One region of the Lentzea sp. NPDC054927 genome, then DNA from elsewhere that is predicted to be linked to it. Evidence: riboswitches for the same ligand, from Rfam matches in the RefSeq annotation. Region 1 holds a riboswitch; the other holds the start of a gene.
What was found. Region 1 has a riboswitch for ZMP and ZTP ahead of ACWGE0_RS27695 (bifunctional 5,10-methylenetetrahydrofolate dehydrogenase/5,10-methenyltetrahydrofolate cyclohydrolase). Riboswitches for the same ligand answer to the same signal wherever they lie in the genome.
Positions count from the first base shown of each region.

Region 2: another riboswitch for ZMP and ZTP. It lies ahead of ACWGE0_RS44580 (serine hydroxymethyltransferase); the one in region 1 lies ahead of ACWGE0_RS27695 (bifunctional 5,10-methylenetetrahydrofolate dehydrogenase/5,10-methenyltetrahydrofolate cyclohydrolase).

Region 1 covers NZ_JBSGXZ010000024.1:91,690-99,278, reverse strand. Annotated here, with positions in the region: gene ACWGE0_RS27700 (PEP/pyruvate-binding domain-containing protein) at 1-1,884, shown strand, start outside; ZMP/ZTP riboswitch at 1,871-1,958, shown strand; gene ACWGE0_RS27695 (bifunctional 5,10-methylenetetrahydrofolate dehydrogenase/5,10-methenyltetrahydrofolate cyclohydrolase) at 1,975-2,808, shown strand; gene ACWGE0_RS27690 (EcsC family protein) at 2,819-3,487, shown strand; gene ACWGE0_RS27685 (bestrophin-like domain) at 3,484-4,242, opposite strand; gene ACWGE0_RS27680 (DUF6923 family protein) at 4,330-5,520, shown strand; gene ACWGE0_RS27675 (hypothetical protein) at 5,709-5,870, shown strand; gene ACWGE0_RS27670 (CBS domain-containing protein) at 6,023-6,451, shown strand; gene ACWGE0_RS27665 (SRPBCC domain-containing protein) at 6,525-7,061, opposite strand; gene ACWGE0_RS27660 (ArsR/SmtB family transcription factor) at 7,054-7,401, opposite strand; gene ACWGE0_RS27655 (Tat pathway signal sequence domain protein) at 7,570-7,589, shown strand, end outside.
Region 2 covers NZ_JBSGXZ010000075.1:12,967-20,555, reverse strand. Annotated here, with positions in the region: gene ACWGE0_RS44590 (SDR family oxidoreductase) at 1-689, opposite strand, end outside; gene ACWGE0_RS44585 (TetR/AcrR family transcriptional regulator) at 776-1,351, shown strand; gene ACWGE0_RS44580 (serine hydroxymethyltransferase) at 1,334-2,551, opposite strand; ZMP/ZTP riboswitch at 2,565-2,649, opposite strand; gene ACWGE0_RS44575 (FAD-binding oxidoreductase) at 2,656-3,759, opposite strand; gene ACWGE0_RS44570 (pyridoxamine 5'-phosphate oxidase family protein) at 4,063-4,695, shown strand; gene ACWGE0_RS44565 (hypothetical protein) at 4,740-4,967, shown strand; gene ACWGE0_RS44560 (MDR family MFS transporter) at 5,112-6,770, shown strand; gene ACWGE0_RS44555 (VOC family protein) at 6,668-7,051, opposite strand; gene ACWGE0_RS44550 (chondroitinase-B domain-containing protein) at 7,114-7,589, shown strand, end outside.

The DNA.
Region 1 (7,589 bases):
GTCAACCCCGACCACTTCGTCGTCGACGGATCCGAGATCGTCGAGAAACGGCTGGGGGACAAGAAGTTCGTCATCCGCTCGCTGCCCGGCGGCGGTACCGAGCACGTCGAGGTCGGCGAGAACGGCGAACCCTGCCTGACCGACGGGCAGATCCACGCGCTCGCCGTGCTCGGCCGCAAGGTGCAGCGGCACTACGGTTCGCCGCAGGACATCGAGTGGGCGATCGACGCCGACGGCGAGCTGCACCTCACCCAGGCGCGGCCGATCACGACGCTGTTCCCGTTGCCGGACAACCCCGACGGCGGCGCTCACGTCTACTTCTGCTTCAGCCTCGCGCAGGGCCTCGAACGACCGATCACGCCGATGGGACGCGCGGCGTTCCGCGAGATCGCCAAGTCCGCGCTCGAGATCGTGATCGGCGACCCGAAGAGCAAGTCCTACGTGGAGAACGGCGAACGGATCTTCTTCGACGCCACCAAGGCCCTGCAGAGCCGCGTCGGCCGGGAGTTCATCACCCGGTTGCTCGGCGTGATGGAGGCGCGATCTTCCGAGGTGCTGCGCAGCCTGTTCGACGACCCGCGCTTCGCGATCAGGAGCCACTCGCCGACGCCCGCCCTCAAACGCGTCCTGCGGCTGGGCCGCCGGTTCCGCGTGCCGGTGGTCGCCTGGAAAGCGCTGACGAACCCGGAGAAGGCCGTGCGCACCGCGTTGCTGATGGAGCGCGAGATCCTCGAGAAGTCCGCGGCACTCCCGATCGAACAGGCGCTGCGGCAGTGCGTCATACCGGTGCTGCCGCGACTCGCGCCGACCGCGTTGATCGGTTTCGCGATGCTGGGCCTGGTCGGCAAGGTGGTCAAGGTCGAGCCCGGTGAGCTGCAGACCGTGCTGCGCGGCCTGCCCAACAACATCACCACCGAGATGGACATGGCGATGTGGGACCTCGCGCAGCAGATCCGGCGCGACCCCGTGGCGCTGCGGCAGTTCCAGAACGGTGAACGCCCCGCCGCGGTGGATGTCTTCCTCGCGAAGTGGGGTCACCGCGCCGTCGCCGAGATCGACCTCGGTCTGCCCCGGTGGTCCGACGATCCGACGTACGTCATCGGCGTGGTGCGGAACTTCCTGCGCCTGGAAGACGAGAACGCCGCGCCGACCGAGGTCTTCGCCCGCGGCGCCGCGGAAGCCGAAGCGATGATCGAAACGCTGGCGAAGCGCGCGTGGGGCCGTGGCTGGTTCGTGCGCTTCGCGTTGCGCCGCACCAGATTGCTCGCCGGCCTGCGGGAGTACCCGAAGTACCTGATCATCACGCTGTTCGGCGCACTCCGCAAGCGCATCGCGGACCACGGAGCCGACCTGGTGTCGCAGGGCCGCCTCGCGCAACTCGACGACGTGTACTTCCTCAACTTCGAGGAAATGCGTTCCACGGAAGGAGATCTGCGCGAGGTCGTGGCGCAGCGCCGTGAGGTCTACGACCGCGAGTTGCGGCGCAGGCACATCCCGCGCGTGCTGCTGTCGGACGGCACGGAACCGGAAGCCGTGCACCACGGTGGCGCCGTGGAAGGCGATCTCGTGGGCACCCCGGCGTCGGCGGGCACGATCACCGGCATCGCGCGCGTCGTGATGGACCCGGTCGGCGCGCACCTGGAACCCGGCGAGATCCTCGTGGCGCCCTCGACGGATCCGGGCTGGACGCCGTTGTTCCTGACGGCGGGCGGGCTCGTGATGGAGATGGGCGGCGCGAACTCGCACGGCGCGGTGGTGGCCCGTGAGTACGGGATTCCGGCGGTGGTGGGGGTGCGCGAGGCCGTGACGCGGATCAAGACCGGCGAGCGGATCACCGTGGACGGCAGCACGGGCGCGGTCACTACACTGGACGACGGGTCGTGACTGGCGCAGTCGAGGTGGAGCACCACCGGGGAGCGACCCTCAGCTGACCGCTGCCGCGCGCCTGGGCGAATCCATCGGTGGAGGCTGCCCATGTTGATGTCCGGAACCCAACTCGCGCGCGACATCGTCCAGCGAGCGTCCGAGAAGGCCGCCGGCCACACGTCGCGCACCGGCCGCAAACCCTGTCTGGCCACGGTGATCGTCGGCGACGACCCGGCCTCGGTCACGTACGTGCGGATGAAGCAGAACCGGTGCCACCAAGCGGGACTCGAGTCCCGCCGCGTGGCCCTGCCGGAGGAGACGACGACCGAGGAGCTCGTCGCGAAGATCCGCGAGCTGTCGGACGACGCGGACGTGCACGGCATCCTGTTGCAGCACCCTGTTCCTCACCACATCGACGAGCGCGCGGCGTTCGAGGCGATCGCGCCGCACAAGGACGTCGACGGCGTGACGATGCACTCGTTCGCCGGTATGTCCTTCGGGCACAACGGGTTCGTGTCCTGCACGCCCGGCGGGATCATGCGCCTGCTGGACGCCTACGACGTGGACATCGCGGGCAAGCACGCGGTCGTGATCGGCCGCAGCCCGATCCTCGGCAAGCCCGCCGCGATGTTGCTGCTGGCCAGGGACGCCACCGTGACGATCTGCCACTCGAAGACGATCGGCCTGCCGGAAATCGTGCGCACGGCGGACATCGTGGTCGCCGCGGTGGGCAAGCCGCGGTTCGTCCAAGGAGACTGGATCAAGCCCGGCGCCGTCGTGATCGATGCCGGCTACAACGAGGGCAACGTCGGTGACGTCGACTTCGACGCCGCCGCGCACGCCGGTCTGATCACGCCCGTACCAGGGGGAGTGGGCCCCACGACGATCGCGGTTCTGCTGGAACAGACCGTTGACGCCGCCTCCCGTGAGCTGAACGCGTAATCTCGGGTTTGTGGCTGAGTCCAAGGGTGAGTCCAAGGGTGAGCTGAACAAGGTCCAGCAGGGCCTCGCCGACTACCTGCTGCGTGCCGGCGTGGACGGGTTCGGCCCGTTCAAGAGCGCACGCGAGGCCGCGTCCGACGCGCTCGTCAAGAAGGGCGACGAAGAGGCCGCGATCAAGCACCTCGTCCGCACTCACGTGGCGCTGGCCGGTGCGCAGGGGTTCATCACGAACCTCGGCGGCCTGATCACGCTGCCCATCTCGTTGCCGTCCAACGTCGCGGCCACCTACGTGATCCAGACGCACCTCATCGCGTCGATCGCGTCGATGCGCGGTCACGACGTGGACAGCGAAGAGGTGCAGACGGCCATCCTGCTGTGCCTGCTCGGCAACGCCGGAACCGAACTGTTCAAAAAGGTCGGCATCAAGCAGTTCACCAAGAAGGCCGCCTCGGCACTTATTACAAAATACGGTACAAAGAAGCTCGGCACGATCGCGGCGAAGGGCGTTCCGGTGCTGGGCGGCGTCATCGGCGGTGGCGTCGACGCCGCTTCTACCAGAGCGGTCGGCGCATTCGCAAATCGCTACTTCGCTCACACGAACCCGTTGCCGAAGGTTATCGACGGCGAGGTGCTCTCGGTCGAGATCGAAGAAGCGGACGGAACGGCCGATTCGCGCTAGCTCAGCCGGTCCAGTGCGGAGCTGAACGCGTCCGGCTGGATGTGCACGCCACCGCTGAACGGGTTCTGCAACTGGTAGATCGCGAACAACAGCAGAACCAGCGTCGAACTCAGCGTGATGGTGATGAGCAGCTGTGAGATCAGGTTCGGCCCGCCGAACAGGAACGGGAACAGCAGCGAGAGCCCGGTGCCGATCAGCAGCGCGAGCCACACGACCGGGTTGACGCCGTTGCCCACCGCGTCCAGCCGCTCCTGCCTGGCCTGGTAGACCTCCCACAACTGGTTCGCGGCCTCGGTCTTGCGGTCCTCCTGCCAGCCGCCGTCCGGCGCCGCCGTCGCGATCGTGTCCCTGAGCTGGTTCAACGTGTTCCAGCCCTGGTTGCCGACGTCCTGGCCCTCGCGCATGCGCGGCCACTCGTCGTCGACGACGGTCGAGACGTAGTCCCGGATCAGCTGCTCCACCCTGGTCTTCGCGGGCTCCGGCAGCGAGTCGGACGACCAGTCGACGGCGACGAGCGCGTTGGCCTCCTTCTGCACCTGCTCCTCCGCGCCGTTGGCCGCGTCGAACAGCGAGATCAGGATGAACGCGATCAGCACGGCGTGCAGGCCGGCGACGATGCTGAACACCGATCCGCCCGGGCCGAGGTTCTTCTCGCCCACTTCCTCCGAGCCGAACCGACGGGTGACCACGACGAGGACGGCGGAGATGACGGCGGCTCCGATAACCCAGAGCGTGCCGGTGAGGTAAATGCTCAATTCGGCTCCTTTCTGGTGTGGGATTAGACCACGGTCTACTGTGGCCGGTACAGCACGGTCTGGTTAACGAGCAATGGTCAGGTGCGAATGCGCGGCAACAGCAGTGATACCCGGTTGTCGTATTGGACTGCTCCATTCCGGTGGCGGCGGAATTTGCTCGCGTTGAGCGGCGTCTCGTCTCTTCTGGTGCTTTCCGCGCCGTTCACCAGCGCTGTTGCTCAGGCCGCACCGCCGAACTGTGACGCTTATCAAGTTCGTTCATCCCATCGTGGCGCACTCTCGACGTTGGCCAAGGTGGACACGTCATCCGGTGGGGTGACGGAGATAGCTCGGCTCGACTACGCGGTGAATGCGCTGGGGTACTCGGCGACGTTGGGCCGTCTGGTTGGTCTTACGTCGAAGGGGCGGCACTGGTGGAAGAACCCCTCGCACGTCGTGCTGATCGACACCAAGGGCGTGGTCGACGACCTCGGACCCGTTGGCGCGCACTGGTTCCGCACCGACGACGTGTCCGCGGGCGCGGTCGTCGGCACCACGTTCTACGTGCGCGACAACGCCCGGCTGCACGCGATCGACATCGACCCGGAGAGCCCGTCGTACCTCGAGATCGTGCGAACCGTCGTGCTGGACTGGCCCGCGCTGACGCTCGACGACTTCACCGCGAACCCGGCGAACGGGAAGCTGACCGGGGTGTCGGCGGCGGGCCGGGGTCCTGGCGAGGTCGTGACGTTCGATCCGGTGTCCGGACGTGGGCTCGGCAGGACGGAAGTCGCTGAGCTGCCAGGGAAATCCACCTATGGCGCCGTCGTGATCGACTCGGCGGGCACCGTCTACGCCACCAACAACGGCTACCAGGGCCGCAGCCGCACCTACCGGGTGTCCGGCAGCGCGGTGGAGCTGTCGGCGGGCCCGGAGATGGGCATGATCGACGCGGCGGGGTGCCTGCCGAACCCGATGCCACCCCGTGCCGAACCGCCCGCGCCCCGGCCGGAGGTGCCGCCCCCGCCGCCTCCCGCTCCGGTACCGCCGCCCGCCCAGGCCCCTGCGCCCGTTCCCGCGCCGGTCGTCCCGCCGACTCCGGTCGTCGCGACCACGCCGCCTTCCGTTCCGCCGCAACCAGTTCCGGTGCGTGCCGCGCGGCAGCGAACCGAGCCGCGCAAGGATCTTCCGCTCACCGCCGAGACCACGCCGCTGACGAAGTCCCGCAAGTGGGCGATGGTGACGATCATCCTGGTGATGCTGGGCGCCGGCGCCGCCGCCGCGAGGGCCCGCGGATAAATCGGTTGGCGTGACACGGCGGCGTCGCTAGCGTTGCGGACATGTTCTTCATCTGATGAAGCCCCGCGGCGCTCTCGACGCTGCCTGCGCGACTCTTGAAGTCGCCTCGGTGACCCTTTCGCGGGTCCTTCTCTCACGGCCGTCTTCCGCCGTGTCCTTGCACGCCCTCGTCACGAGGAGGCTTTCGCATGCCTGCGACCACCCCGCCAGAGCCGTCCAACCGCGCTGCGCGCCGCGCGCAGAAGCGGGGCAAGATCGACCAGAACCCGCACGTCCAGCTGCCACAGCAGCGCGTGCCGGTAGTCCCGCCGCGCCAGTTCATGGCCCGTCGCCGCGGTGGATCCGCGTAGCCGACGCCGAACCGGGCGCGACACCGCAGGGGCACGTTCACCCGAACGTCCCCCTGCTCCCTTTGTGGGCACGATGCGGGTTCGATCTCCCGTTCTGTCCGGATCCGATCTAGCCTGAGTTGCTACCGGACCGACAGGATCGGAGGCGCCAGGTGAGGATCGCTGACGTTTTGCGGACCAAGGGATCGTTGGTCGCGACCATCGAGCCGGACGTACCTGTGTCCGAACTGCTCAGAGCATTGGCTGAACACAACGTCGGCGCCATCGTCGTCGTCGGCCCGTCCGGCGTGGCGGGAATCGTGTCCGAGCGCGACGTCGTGCGCCGTCTGCACGAATCAGGCGCTGAGCTGCTGTCTTCTCCCGTATCGGCGATCATGACCACCGAGGTGCACACCTGCTCGCCGTCGGACACGGTGGACAGCCTGACGGTCGTGATGACCGAACGGCGCTTCCGCCACGTACCCGTTCTGTCCGACGGGCAACTGGTGGGGATCGTCAGCATCGGTGACGTCGTGAAGAGTCGGATCGGGCAGCTGGAGCAGTCGCAGGACCAGCTGCAGGCCTACATCGCCCAGGGCTGATCCGACCTGATGCTTGGCAATGAGACTTTTGACTTCGTCGTCAAAAGTCTCATTGCCAAAGCAGGATTCACGTTCAGCCGGCCCGGTCGATGCCGGGCGGCTCGGGGACGTTCTCGGTCTTGGTGCCCGACGGCATCGCCCACATGAAGGCGCGCATCATCGCGTACTGGAGCTTCATGCCGGTGCCGACGTCGCCGGACTCGACGACCTGCTTGAGCGCGGCGAGGATGCCCTTCCAGGTCGCGTCGACCTTGTCGAGCCGCTTGACGTCCGCGGGCCAACCGGAGTTGCGCAGCGTGACGCGCGTGCCGCCGTCGACCTCTTCCAGCTCCCACGAGACGACGGTCCACGGGTCGTCGCGCATGGTGAGCCGTTGCGTGTGGGAGAGCAGCCGCGGCGGGTCGACCTCGACGACGCGTCCGACGACGAAGACCCGCTTGCCGTCGGTCGACCGGTAGTACAGCGGCGCGCCCGGCGTCAGCTCCGAGTCGAGGACGGCGTCCATCATGGCGCGCTGCTTGCCGTCGAGTTTGGTGATCTCCGCCCACACCTTCTCGATGGGCGCGGCGATCACGATGCTGTGCAACAGCTCGGTGCCTGGTTCAGCCAACGTCCTCATCCTCCTGTTCGACGCTCTCGACCGCGTGCTTCAGGCCGACCAGCGCCGCTGCCCAGTTCTCCTCGTAGTGCGCGACCCACCGCTGATGGATCTGCTGGATGGGCACTGGATTCAGGTGGTTGACCCGCTTCCGGCCCCGCGGCTCCACGAGCACCAGATCGGCCTCGCGGAGCACACCGAGGTGCTGCATGACGACGTGCCGGCTCACCTCCAGCGCTTCCACCAGCTCACCTGTGGTGCGCGGGCCGGTGCGCAGGACGTCGAGGATCGCGCGCCGCAGCGGGTTCGCCAGGGCGCGCCAGACGGCGTCATCATCATGTGGCAACTTCATTACGTAAGATTTCTAACACCTAACCTGGCTCGTGTCGAGCGCAGCGGACGGAAGAGTGCCCCTGAAGATTGACTCGGGAGTCAGTCGGTGATGTGATCACGCCCGCACCCGAAGTGGTGCAGACCTTTTCCCTAAATCCGCCGCCATGGATGTTGGGGAGGAACGGGCGTGGAGATCTCTCGGCGTTC
Region 2 (7,589 bases), on a different contig from region 1:
GTCTTCAGTGGCACGGCTTCCTCGGCTACTGCGTGCAGCACTGCGCCTGCGGGGGCCTTTTCCACGGCGAGGCGGTAGAGGCGGGCCGCGTCCAGGGTGTGGGTGGCGGACCAGCGGTTCGTGCCGTCGCCCGGGTAGCCGGAGATGCCGGTGGTGCGGGCGGTTTTGATGAGCAGGGGGATGAAGCCTGCTGTGTCCAGTTCACTGTGGACGGTTGGGGGCAGGACTACGACCGAGCCTCGGACGTGGTGGGCGTCGATGATCAGGTTTCTTGCGGTGCCTCGGCTGTGGTCGTCGGGGACGCGTTCTTCTTCGGTGGCGGTGTGGCCCAGTCCGGAGTAGGTCAGGGTGCCGCCGGTGCCGATGAGGGGCTTGGTGGTGCCGGACAGTTCGTCCAGGAAGGCGCGGACCACTGCTACGTCGGCGTCGGAGGCGGCTTTGTAGTCGCCGCGGAACATTTCCTCGTGTTTGAAGGCCAGGTGGATCACGGCGTCTGCTTCGGCTGCGCCCTTGCGGAGGGCGTCCAGGTCGTCCAGGTCGCCGCGATGGGCGATGGCGCCTTGGTCGGTGAGTTTGGTTGCTGAGGTGTCTGAGCGGGCCAGGCCGATTACCTGATGGCCTGCTCGCAGGAGTTCTGGGACGAGTGCCGAGCCGACGTGGCCGCTGGCGCCGGTGACGAAGACCTTCATGGAACGACTCCCGTGAGTGATGGGACTTGGTCTCATCAACCGTAGCAGAGTGATGAGACCAAGTCGCATCACTTAGGATGTGGGCTATGGGTCGATGGGAGCCGGACGCGCGGGAGCGGTTGGTGCGTGCTGCGCTCGACCTGTTCAGCGAGCAGGGGTACGAGAACACGGCGGTTGCGCAGATTGCCGAGCGGGCCGGGCTCACGAAGAGCACGTACTTCCGGCACTTTCGGGACAAGCGCGAGGTGTTGTTCGGCGGCCAGGACGAGTTGGTCGAGTTGTTGGTCGCGGGGATCGATGGTGCGCCTGAGGGGGCTGGGGCGCTGGTGGCGGTCGAGGGGGCGCTGGTGGCGATCGCGGTCACGTTCACCGAGGAGCGGCGGGCCAACGGGCCTCGGCGGCTGGCGGTGATTGCGGGCAACGACGAGTTGCGGGAGAGGGACGCGCTCAAGATGGCCGGGTTTGCCCGCACGATGGTTGAGGCGTTGGAGCGGCGGGGCGTGGCGGAGCTTGATGCTGCCGTTGCTGCCGAGTTGGGGGTGTTGGCGCTTCGGCGGGGGTATGGCGAGTGGCTCGAGGCCGGCGGGGACTTCGGGGAAGTCGCCCGCCGGACGCTCGAAGAGGTTCGGGTTGCGGCTGCCGCGTTAGAGCGTGCTGAGTAGTTCTTCGACCTCGGCAGCGATGCGGTCCAGGGCCTGGTCGTTGTCGTGGGCGGTGATGGCTCGGTCGATCCAGTCGGCGATCAGCGGCATCTGGGACGGCTGGAGGCCTCGGGTGGTGATGCCGGGGGTGCCCAGGCGGATGCCGGACGGGTCGAACGGCTTGCGGGTGTCGTAGGGGACGGCGTTGTAGTTCAGTTCGATGCCTGCGCGGTCCAGGGCGCGGGCCGCCGGCTTGCCGCCCAGTTGTTTCGAGGTCAGGTCGACCAGGATCAGGTGGTTGTCGGTGCCGCCGGAGACCAGGTCGAAGCCGCGGTCCAGGAGTGCGTCGGCCAGGGCCTTGGCGTTCGCGACGATCGCGTGGGCGTAGTCGCGGAACTCAGGCTGTGAGGCTTCCTTGAGCGCCACGGCGATTGCGGCGGTCGTGTGGTCGTGCGGGCCGCCTTGGAGGCCGGGGAACACGGCGCGGTCGATCGCTTTGGCGTGTTCGGCGTCGCACAGGATCATCGCGCCGCGGGGGCCTCGCAGCGTTTTGTGCGTGGTCGTGGTGATCACTTGGGCGTGGCCGGCCGGTGACGGGTGTGCGCCGCCTGCGACCAGGCCGGCGATGTGCGCGATGTCGGCCACCAGGACCGCGTCGATCTCCTTGGCGATCTCGGCGAAGGCCGGGAAGTCGATCGTGCGCGGGATCGCGGTGCCGCCGCAGAAGATCACCTTCGGGCGTTCGGCCAGGGCGAGGGTGCGGACCTCGTCCATGTCGACGACGCCGGTGTCCTTGCGGACGTCGTACTGCACCGCGTGGAACCACTTACCGGTGGCGGACACGTTCCAGCCGTGGGTGAGGTGGCCGCCCATCGGGAGCGACATGCCCATCACGGTGTCGCCCGGCTGCAGGAACGCCAGGTAGACGGCGAGGTTCGCCGGTGCGCCGGAGAGCGGCTGGACGTTCGCGTGGTCCACGCCGAACAGTGCTTTCGCCCGGTCGATGGCGAGCTGTTCGACCTGGTCGATGATCTGCTGGCCCTCGTAGTACCGCTTGCCGGGGTAGCCCTCGGAGTACTTGTTCGTCAGGACTGAGCCCGTCGCCTCAAGCACCGCCGCCGACACGTCGTTCTCGGACGCGATCATGCGCAGTTTGCTCGCCTGGCGGCGTTGTTCGGCCTGGATCAGGGTGGCGATCTCGGGATCGACTTCGTGCAGCACGGCATCACTCCGTGCCGGGCACCCAGGCGTTCGGTGCGCTCGGCCGTCGCTTCCCGGTGGTCACTTCCACCCTCGGCACGCCAGTCGCTTTCGACGTGCCGAGCTTAGTCCAGCGTGAACGGGTCGTACTTGATCCGGTCGAGCGGAGTTCCGGCGACCAGCATGCGGGAGACCGTCGATCTGATCATGGCGGGGCTGCCGCAGACCAGGACGTCACGTTCTTCCCACGCGCCGTAGCGAGTGACCACGTCGGCCAGGCTGCCCTGCTCGACGCCGCGGACACCGGGGTCCGACTCCAGCACCGGCACGACCGTGAGCCACGGGTTCGTGGTCGCGATGCGTTGCAGGTTGTCCAGGTCGTACAGGTCCTCGCGGGTGCGGCCGCCGTAGAACAGGTGCACGCGCGGGTTCTCGCCGTACTGCGCCATCTCGTCGATGATCGCGTGCATCGGCGCGACGCCCGTGCCGCCGGCCACCATCAGGATGTCCGAGCCGGCCGTGCGATCGACCGACAGACGTCCCATCGGCGGACCGATGCGCCAGGTGTCACCGGCCTGCGTGTGGCCGACGACCGAGCGTGACACCCAGCCGCCGTCGACGGACCGGATGTGGAACTCGATGACGCCGTCTTCACGCGGGGCGTTCGCCGGCGAGTAGTACCGCCACAGGCGCTTGCGCTGCGGCGTCTCCACGCTGACGTACTGACCGGCCTTGTAGTTGACGGGGTGGTCAGGCTGCAGCCGCACGACCGCCAGGTCCCACGACACGCGCTGGTGCTCCAGCACCGTCGCGTGCCAGTACGCGGGCCCGTTGTCGGCGTCGGCGGCCTCCTGCATGGCTCGCGCCATCAGCGTGTAGGCCTCGGCCCAGGCCATTTCGACCTTCGGCGTCCAGGCGGCGCCGGAGAACTTCTTCACCGCGGACAGCAGTGCGGTCCCCACGGCCTCGTAGTGGACGTTGATGACACCGAACTTCCGGTGGTCACGGCCCAGCTGACGCAGGAAGGGGATGAGGTCGTCCGGACGGTCGACCATCTGCACCACGTGCACGAGGGCCCGCAGCAGGCGGCTGCGTTGGACCTCCATGTTCGCGGGGAACATCTCGCGTGTGGCAGGCGAGAGCGAGAAGAGCATCCCGTAGAAGAACTTCGCCACTTCTTCGGAATGCGGCTCCACCACCGCGAAGCTCTCCCGGATCATCCGCACCATCGCGGTGACACCAGGCGGAGGTTCTCGGTGAGGCGGGGTAGGGATCGGGCTCAGCACAGCGTTCGCAGTCATGGTCCGCGCGCAGTCTCCACAATCTGATTGGCGCCAGCAAGGCGCTGTCGTCCTCGTCAAGCATCCGTCCCCCGACAGGGTGGACAGTAACCCCTGATCGGGCTGTTTGACTCCTTGATGCCACCTTCGAGCGAAGCACGATTACCGTACGCAACTAGTTGTTACCGCAACAGTGTGAATGTGAGGGTCCGTCTGTACCGGGTTGCGTGCTTGCGTGCTTGGGTTGGGCGCGTGTCCCTGCCTGAGCTGACTGAAACCACCTCACCCGACCGTGTTGAGCTACCTGGCTCACGCGGTGAGCACTTCCTCCAATGTGCCCTGGAGACACAGGACCGCGCCACACGCTTCTACTCGGACCAGGTCCTGGATCACCTCAACCCCGCGATGGCCGAGTTCGTGGGCCGGATGGAGATGGCGTTCATCTCGACCGCCGATGCCGACGGGGAGTGCGACTCCACGCTGCGGGCCGGTCCTGCCGGGTTCCTGCGCGTGGTCGACTCCAAGACGGTCGTGTACCCCGAGTACCGGGGCAACGGCGTGATGGCGTCCCTCGGCAACATCATGGAGAACCCGCACGTCGGGATGCTGATGGTGGACTTCGCCGACGACCTGATCGGACTGCACGTGAACGGGCGCGCGCGGGTCGCGCCCCAGGAGGAGTTCGCCGAGTTCGTCGGGGACGACCGGCGGATCGAGCGGTGGGTGGTGGTCGAGGTGCAGGAGGCCTACATCCACTGCCGCAAGCACATCCCCCGGATGATCCCGGTCGACCGCGTCCGGGACTGGGGCACCGACGACGTCAAGCGCAAGGGCGGCGACTTCTTCGGGGTCAAGGCGGACAAGGGCGCCACCGCGAGCGACTGACCTGGCAGTTCCGGTCGGCCTCGCTGTTCTGGTCACATGGTGGTGTGCCGTGTGTCTTCTGTTCGATCATGTCCGGCGACCTGCCCGCCCGATGGGTGGCGCAGGCGCCGGACGCTTCTCCTGAGGCCTTTGCCGCTGCCGGGCTGATGATTCAGCGGGTGGCGCGGGCAGCGGAGGCGGCGCTGAGGGCTACCGGGGAGCCGTCGGGACGGCACGTCGAGGGTGATCTGGCCGGGATGTTGAGTTCCGCGATGGCCGCCCAAGCCTCATGAGCGCACAGGCCCCATGAGCGCGCAGGTGTCGCTCCAGCGGCCGCGCCGACGCTGTGGTGTGACCCATCAGCCACCGAATTAGTTGGCCTAGCTAACTATCTCCAGATATAGTTGTATGGCATCAACTAACTACTGGAGGTGTGCTTGAACCGGCCCTCGTCGCATCGGGAGATCCTCGAAGCGCTTTCCGGCATCTGGGTAGCGCTGCTGGTCGCGATCCTCAGCTCCACCATCGTCTCGAACGCACTCCCGACGATCCTGGCCGAGCTCAAGGGCACGCAGACCCAGTACACCTGGGTCATCACGGCGATGCTGCTCGCGTCCACCGCGAGCACGCCGCTGTGGGGCAAGCTCGCGGACCTCTTCGACAAGAAGATGCTGTTGCAGGTCAGCATCGTGTTGTTCGTCGTCGGCTCGGTGTTGTCCGGGCTGAGTCAGAACATGGAGCAGCTCATCGCGTTCCGGGTCGTCCAGGGCCTGGGCATGGGCGGTGTGCAGGCGCTCGGCCAGGTCGTGGTCGGCGCGTTGCTCAGCCCGCGTGAGCGCGGGAGGTACAGCGGCTACACCGGCATGGTGATCTCCGCGGGCACCGTCGGCGGTCCGCTGGTCGGCGGGTTCGTCGTCGACTGGCCCGGCTGGCGCTGGTGCTTCTTCGTCTGCGTGCCGTTGGCGTTGGTGGCGCTGGCCGTGCTGCACAAGACGCTGCACCTGCCCACCAAGAAGCAGCACGTGAAGATCGACTACCTCGGCGCCACGCTCATCACGGGCGGGGTGAGCCTCGTGCTGATGTGGGTGTCGTTCGCCGGCAAGAACTTCGACTGGATCAGCGGGGCGAGCGCCCTCTTCGTCGGTGGCGCGGTGCTGGCCATCGTCGGCGCCTACTTCGTCGAGCAGCGGGCCAGCTCTCCGGTCATCCCGCTGCACCTGTTCAAGAACCGGACCGTGGTGCTGGCGATGCTCGGTGGCATCGCGGTCGGCACGGCGATGTTCGGGGCCTCGGTGTTCATGGGGCAGTACTTCCAGATCGCGCGCGGGTTCTCGCCGACCAAGGCCGGGTTGCTGACCGTGCCGCTGGTGCTGGGGCTGAGCATCTCGTCGACGGTCAGCGGGCAGCTGATCGCCAAGAGCGGCAGGTGGAAGAGCTACCTGGTCTGGGGTGCGTTCTCGCTGGTCATCGGGCTGGCGTTGCTCGGCACGATCGACCACGGCACGAACCTGGTGCTGATGGGCGCCTACCTGGCGCTGGTGGGCGTCGGGGTCGGGCTGACCATGCAGAACCTGGTGCTGGCCGTGCAGAACGGCGTGGGGATGGCGGACCTCGGTGCGGCCAGCTCCACGGCCACGTTCCTGCGGTCGCTGGGCGGGACGGCCGGCGTCTCGGTGCTGGGCGCCGTGCTGGCGGCCCACGTGAGCACCAAGACGCTCGACCGCGGCTCCCTCTCCCCAGTGGTGCGGGACTCCTATGGCGACGCGATGGGTGAGCTGTTCCTGATCGCCGCCGGTCTCGCGGTGTTCACGGTGATCGCTGTGCTGTTGATCAAGGAACAGCCGTTGCGGGACTCCGTGGATGTCACCCCAACGGGTTCTGGTGCACAGACGGTCGCCACTGAGCTTGATTCACCTGTGGATACTGAACAGCGGATTGTGGACAACTCGACCTCCGCTGTGGACAAGCTGTTGGTCCTTTCGAGTGACGGCGATCAGGAGGTCGCGGCGCGTTCGGCTGCGCTGCGTTCCACACAGAACTCGTTGCCCTCGGGGTCGCGCATGGTGACCCAGCCGGTGCCGTCCGGCCTGCGCTGATCGTCGAAGATCGTCGCGCCGATGCCGACCAGGCGTTCCACCTCCTGGTCGCGGGTGCCGTCGGTCGGCTGCAGGTCGATGTGCAGGCGGTTCTTCAGCTCTTTGCCCTCGGGGACGTTGATGAAGAGGTAGTTGATGCCGCTCGGCAGCACGACCATGCACTCCGGGTCGCCGGGGTTGTCCTCGGGGTGCAGCGGCAGGTTGAGAACCTGGCCCCACCACGAGGCGATCTCGTAGGAGTCGCGGGCGTCGACGGTGACGTTGTGGATGATTGAGGTCATGGGGCTGATCTTCGCCTAGCCTGGGGGAACCGCCGCCCGATTTTCGGGAGAGGGCGCGTTCCATGAGGCTGTTGGTTCCAGCTGTGCTCATAGCCGGCCTGCTCGTACCGGGCGTGGCGGCTGCGGCACGCTGCACGTCGGTGGCGACGGACGCCGCGTTGGCAGAAGCGATCGCTCGACGCGGTGCGTGCGTTGTCGTGGAAGACGGCACGTATGCGCCGGTCACGGTCGGCGCGGACGGGGTGCACCTGAAAGCGCGCAAGCGTTTGGGTGCCGGGTTCGCCGCCGGGACCGTGATCGTCACGGGTTCGGGCGTCACCGTCGAGGGCTTCACGTTCACCGGCAGTGCGAACCTCCGGCTCGACAACACGGTCGGCGCGCGGATCACCCGCAGCCTGTTCCGGTCGTCGGCCGCGGAGTTCGTGCAGGTCCACGGGCAAAGAGGCGATCGCAACAGGGTCGACCACAACGAGATGGGCCCGAAGGCGCAACAGGGCCACATGGTGCAGATCGGCAAGAACCCGTTCACGCCGACGAA